DNA from 2 places in the Clostridium sp. genome. Region 1 is predicted to be linked to the other one. Evidence: a T-box and tRNA genes for the amino acid it is inferred to sense, from the RefSeq annotation. Region 1 holds a T-box; the other holds one or more tRNA genes.
The links. A T-box is a leader RNA that pairs with one kind of tRNA and senses whether it is charged. The one in region 1 lies ahead of pheS (phenylalanine--tRNA ligase subunit alpha), so its partner is inferred to be a tRNA-Phe.
Positions count from the first base shown of each region.

Region 1 (3,143 bases):
AGGTTACAGGGACTGGAAAGCTTAAAAGGGCAAAGGCTTACAAAAGTCATAAGTTAACTGCTAAGACTTCAAAGGTCAAGAGAAATCTTAGGAAAACAGGATATGTTGCAGGAGCTCAGGAAAAGAATATGAAGGATTTACTACCTTATTTATAATCGGGAATTCTAGAAGGAGGTTAAAAAATGGCAAGAGTGAAAAGAGCTGTGAATGCTCGTAAATATCATAAAAAAGTATTAAAATTGGCTAAAGGCTATTACGGCGGAAGAAGCAAACTGTTTAAAACTGCCAACGAGTCTGTTATAAGGGCACTTAGAAATGCATATGTAGGAAGAAAGTCGAAAAAGAGAGATTTTAGAAAGCTTTGGATAGCACGAATAAATGCTGCAGCAAGATTAAATGGGCTTTCATATTCAAGGTTTATAAATGGAATAAAGACTGCGGGAATAGATATGAATAGAAAGATGCTTTCAGAAATAGCAATAAATGATCCAAAAGCATTTACTGAACTGGTTGAGATAGCCAAGAAACAATTAACTGCATAAATAAGATTGTATTTACATAAGAGTGTAGGGTTTCTACACTCTTTTGAATTAGTATATTACAAATAGAAGTTCAGGTGAATTTATTGGATATTATAAAGAGCAGGGATAATTTCAGGATTAAAGAAGTCAGAAAACTAAAGAATAGAAAATACAGGAATCAAAAAGGTGAATTTATAGTAGAAGGATTCAGATTTGTAGAAGAGGCGGTCAAGTCCAGATTCAATATTTTAATGATTTTTGTAGAAGAGGATTCGAAGGATAAATGGAGAGAATATATGGACAGCAGAAATATGGATATAGATGTTGTCGGAAGGATGTATTATACTTCCCATGATGTATTTAAAACCATAAGCAATACAGAAACTTCACAAGGTATAATTGCCGTAGTTCAAAATAACAATTTAAATATCATAAAGAAGGATGGCTTCTATGTACTTGCGGATAAAATTCAGGACCCCGGGAATATGGGAACTATAATAAGAAGTGCCCATGCATCTGGAGCATCAGGCATAATATTGACTAGGGGAACTGTAGATGTATATAATGAAAAGACACTCAGATCTACCATGGGCTCCGTATTTTACATACCAATATTGATAGATTATGATTTGGAGATTACAAGGTCGTTGAAAGAAGACGGGTTTCAAGTTGTAGCCAGTGAACTTGATGCCAATGTGAATTTTTACAATGTAGACTTAAAAGGGAAAATAATACTGGCTGTGGGAAATGAAGGAAATGGACTAAGTGATGATATAAAAAACATGGCAGACATAAAAGTTAAAATACCAATGCCGGGAAATGCTGAATCACTAAATGCCTCTGTGGCTGCATCCGTTATGATGTTTGAAGTTGTAAGACAGAAATTAAATTGACTTTTAAATATTGACATTGCAATAGGATAATTGTAATATTTACAATATGCAATAAATTATATACTGTACTTTGATGGAAAGAGTAGAAGTATGATTATTTACAGAGAGAGAAAATTTTAGTTGAGAGTTTTCTTAAAGTACATCCTGCTTTGAAGTTCATTCTGGAGTTCCAATTGTGAATATACAGTAGCGGTTGGCGGGTAAAATCGTTAAATTTGACAAGTGGATATTTATTATATCAATTTGGGTGGTAACGCGGATACGGAGTTCGTCCCTTTATAGAGGATGGACTCCTTTTTATTTTAACGAGTTTTATATGTTGTTATATTGAAGGAGAGGATATTTTGATAAAGGAAAAGTTACAGAAGATAAAAGAAGAGGCCATCAGGGAACTTAAAGACATAAAAGATAATACGGATGTAAACAGTATAAGAGTGAAATACCTTGGGAAAAAGGGAGAACTTACCCATATATTGAGAGGTATGAAATCACTTTCACCAGAAGAAAGACCTTTGGTGGGCAAATTGGCAAATGAAGTGAGAAAAAACCTTGAAGATGCCATAGAAGGAGCTTCACACAGGATAAAGAATGCAGAGAAAGAAGTTAAATTGGGAAATGAAACAATTGATATAACCATGCCTGGAAAAAAACAGATTATAGGTAAAAGACACCCTCTCGAACAGACTCTGGAGGATATGAAGCAGATATTTATTTCAATGGGATTTACTATAGAGGAGGGTCCGGAGGTAGAACTTGATTACTACAATTTTGAAGCACTTAACATACCGAAGAATCATCCGGCAAGAGGTGAACAGGATACTTTCTATATAAATGACAACATAGTTCTCAGAACACAGACTTCTCCAATCCAGATAAGAACTATGGAAAAACAAAAACCTCCTATAAAAATGATATCTCCAGGAAAGGTCTATCGTTCAGATGCAGTGGATGCTACGCATTCACCAATATTTTATCAGATGGAAGGACTTGTAGTTGACAGGGGAATAACTTTTTCAGACTTGAAGGGGACTCTGGAACTGTTTGCAAAGAAGATGTTCGGTGAAGGAATAAATACAAAATTCAGACCACACCATTTTCCATTTACAGAACCTTCTGCAGAAATGGATGCAACATGCTTTGTGTGTGGAGGAAAAGGATGCAGGGTTTGCAAGGGTGAAGGCTGGATAGAGCTTTTAGGATGTGGAATGGTACATCCGCAGGTACTTAGAAACTGCGGTATAGATCCGGAAGTGTACAGCGGTTTTGCCTTCGGCATGGGTGTGGACAGAATGGTTATGCTGAAATATGGCATAGATGATATAAGAAATATGTATGAAAGCGATATGAGATTTTTAAATCAATTTTAGGAGGAAATTATTTATGAAAGTTCCAGTAAGATGGTTGAAGGATTATGTAAATGTTGATATTCCAGCTAAAGAATTAGGAGATAAACTTACCTTGAGCGGATCAAAAGTGGAGGAGGTCATAACTACGGGAGATGAAATAAATAGCGTAGTTACCGGTAAAATCATAAAGATAGAGAAACATCCCGATGCAGATAAGTTATTTGTGTGCAGTGTTGATATAGGAAAAGAGGAACCTATTCAGATAGTTACAGCTGCCACCAACATGAAGGAGCAGGATATAGTGCCTGTGGCACTGCATGGTTCCACCATACACGGCGGCGTGAAGATAAAAAAGGGAAAACTTAGAGGTATTATGTCAAACG
Region 1 covers NZ_JAKVOI010000001.1:175,503-178,645, forward strand. Annotated here, with positions in the region: gene rpmI (50S ribosomal protein L35) at 1-155, shown strand, start outside; gene rplT (50S ribosomal protein L20) at 183-542, shown strand; gene LKE46_RS01035 (TrmH family RNA methyltransferase) at 632-1,414, shown strand; T-box leader at 1,476-1,693, shown strand; gene pheS (phenylalanine--tRNA ligase subunit alpha) at 1,762-2,781, shown strand; gene pheT (phenylalanine--tRNA ligase subunit beta) at 2,795-3,143, shown strand, end outside.

Region 2 (3,143 bases), 2.7 Mb from region 1:
AGTATCCTGGGCTCTTTTGATGGAAATAAGATTTATAAATACACAATTGAAAATATAAAAGGGGTAAAAGTCTCCTGTATATCCTACGGAGCCACCTTAACAGAAATTATTGTGCCGGATCAGTTCAATAACTTTTCAAATATATTGCTTAATTTTGATGACCTGGAAAGTTATATAAATGACAAGTCCATATTCCTGGGTGCTTCAATAGGTCCCGTTGCCGGACGTATTACAAATGGATGTTTTAAAATCAATGGAATCGACTATAAAGTATCCAAAAATGAATCAAATAATACACTTCATGGAGGCAGTCATGGATTCAATACACTTCTATGGAACAGTAAAACCATTGAAGCAAAAGAATCTAACAGCATTATTTTTTACAGAACTATTACAAACAAAGAAGATAGTTTTCCTGGAACAAGAGATATAAAAATAACATATACTTTAAATGATAATAACGATTTGTCAATCACGTTTAATGCTGTAAGCAGCAAGGACACACTTTTTAATCCTACCGTTCATTCATATTTTAACTTGAATAATGATGTCAATCAACTTCTGTCAGGTCACTTCTTAAAGATAAATGCATCGCACTATGCCGAAATCGATAAAAATTTATTGCCAACAGGAATTTTAAGGGATGTTTCAGGAACCCTTTTTGATTTTCGCCAATCAAAAAACCTGAAAGATACATTAAATAAATTAAATAATGACTTAAATATTGATGGATTGGACCATCCATTTAATGTAAATTGTAAAAATGTAGTATGTCTAGTAAATCATAACACAGGAAGACGTTTGGATATAGAATCAGATAGAAATGGATTGATTGTTTATACTCTCAATGGGGTAAAAGGAGTTTGGAAAATACACGGTCAAACGGCAGTGGCACATATGGGAATAGCACTGGAACCACAAACACTTCCAGATGCAATTAATCATACAAATTTTGGAGATATAATATTACCTAAAAATACAAACAAAGAATACAATATTAGGTATCATTTTAGCCTAATTTAAAATACTCCTGGATTAGTCTTTCCAGGAGTATTTTATACAATTTAGATTCACTTTATTTCAACTTTATATTTTTTCCTAAGATCACCGTCAAGCTCTGAATATTTATATGCCTGTCTTTCTTGTAACAACCCTCTTCTTATAGTATCTTTTACTTCATCAAAGGCTATTACGGCAGGTTCTATCTTTTCTTCCACTTTTATAAGATGGTATCCAAACTGAGTTTTTACTGGTTCGCTAATCACTCCTATACCTAAGTTAAAAGCAGTATTTTCAAATTCAGGAACCATTTGCCCTCTGGAGAACCTTCCCAGATTACCACCTTGAGCCTTTGATGGACAACTTGAATACTTTTCGGCTGCTTCCTCAAAAGACATACCCATTGATATATTATTTGAAACTTCCTGAGCTTTTTCAAGACTATCAACTAATATATGTTTTGCACTTATCATTTCTGGAGTTTTATACATATTTTTATTTGCATCATAATAATTCTCAACTTCTTTATCTGTTACACTGACTTCAGCTACAACTTTAGCTATTGCAGTTTGTGTTAAAATCTCTTTTTTTGCTTCCTCTAATTTTTGTAAATATGAACTATCTTCTTCTAGATTCAAATCTCTTGCATAGTTATACACCAATTCAAAAAATACTACTTCATTCAGTAATTGTTTTCTACCCTTTTTTGTGTTTAATTGCATCTGCTTATCAGCAGGAAACTTATTGATTGTATGTTGAATATCACTTTCTTTTATTTCAATTCCATTTACGACTGCAAGTACCTTATCTTCCATACATTTGTCTCCTCTTTATAAGATAAAAAAAGGCTTCAAGTTTTACCTGAAACCTTTGGTGGCCAGACCAGGAATCGAACCAGGGACACGAGGATTTTCAGTCCTCTGCTCTACCGACTGAGCTATCTGGCCATAAAAACCCGGCAGCAACCTACCCTGCCACAGGGCTTCCCCTGCAGTACTCTCGGCACAATGAAGCTTAACCATCCTGTTCGGAATGGGAAGGGGTGTTACCTTCACGTCATAACCACCAGATATTTGACATAAATCATTATCAGCTTCATATCTCTGCGTCAAAGTTCTCACTGCGGTGCTCATTTACGTAAGTAAATTCCGCTCCTCCTTCAAGCTTTTCCTTGATCTATTCGCTGCTAATAATTTATTTACTGTAAACTCTACAGCAAATATTGAAAACATGTGTATTCCATATGGAATACTGCTCTGTTCCCTGAAAATTGCACAGTAAGATGAATGTTTGGTCAAGCCCTCGACCTATTAGTATCAGTCAGCTGAACATGTTGCCATGCTTACACCCCTGACCTATCAACCTCGTGTTCTCCGAGGGGTCTTACCAGCTTACGCTGTGGGAAATCTAATCTTGAGGTGGGCTTCACGCTTAGATGCTTTCAGCGTTTATCCCTTCCCGACATAGCTACCCAGCCATGCTCCTGGCGGAACAACTGGTACACCAGAGGTCAGTCCATCCCGGTCCTCTCGTACTAAGGACAGCTCCTCTCAAATTTCCTGCGCCCGCGACGGATAGGGACCGAACTGTCTCACGACGTTCTGAACCCAGCTCGCGTGCCGCTTTAATGGGCGAACAGCCCAACCCTTGGGACCTACTTCAGCCCCAGGATGCGACGAGCCGACATCGAGGTGCCAAACCTCCCCGTCGATGTGAACTCTTGGGGGAGATCAGCCTGTTATCCCCGAGGTAGCTTTTATCCGTTGAGCGATGGCCCTCCCACGAGGTACCACCGGATCACTAAGCCCGACTTTCGTCCCTGCTCCACCTGTATGTGTCGCAGTCAGGCTCCCTTCTGCCTTTGCACTCTTCGAAGGATTTCCGACCCTTCTGAGGGAACCTTTGGGCGCCTCCGTTACTTTTTAGGAGGCGACCGCCCCAGTCAAACTGCCTGCCTAACAATGTCCCGTGACCAGTTTCATGGCCGCCGGTTAGAATTCCAGTACTGTCAGGGTGGTATCCCAACGTTGGCTCCGCCAGGGCTGGCGCCCCGGTTTCCATGCCTCCCACCTATCCTGTACAGACAATACCGAAACTCAATGCTAAACTGCAGTAAAGCTCTACGGGGTCTTTCCGTCCAATCG
Region 2 covers NZ_JAKVOI010000001.1:2,893,886-2,897,028, forward strand. Annotated here, with positions in the region: gene LKE46_RS14180 (aldose epimerase family protein) at 1-1,023, shown strand, start outside; gene LKE46_RS14185 (peptidylprolyl isomerase) at 1,071-1,814, opposite strand; tRNA gene LKE46_RS14190 (tRNA-Phe) at 1,871-1,946, opposite strand; rRNA gene rrf (5S ribosomal RNA) at 1,953-2,069, opposite strand; gene LKE46_RS14200 (hypothetical protein) at 2,133-2,297, opposite strand; rRNA gene LKE46_RS14205 (23S ribosomal RNA) at 2,290-3,143, opposite strand, start outside.
Region 2: it encodes a tRNA-Phe, which carries the amino acid that the T-box ahead of pheS (phenylalanine--tRNA ligase subunit alpha) is inferred to sense. The anticodon was not compared.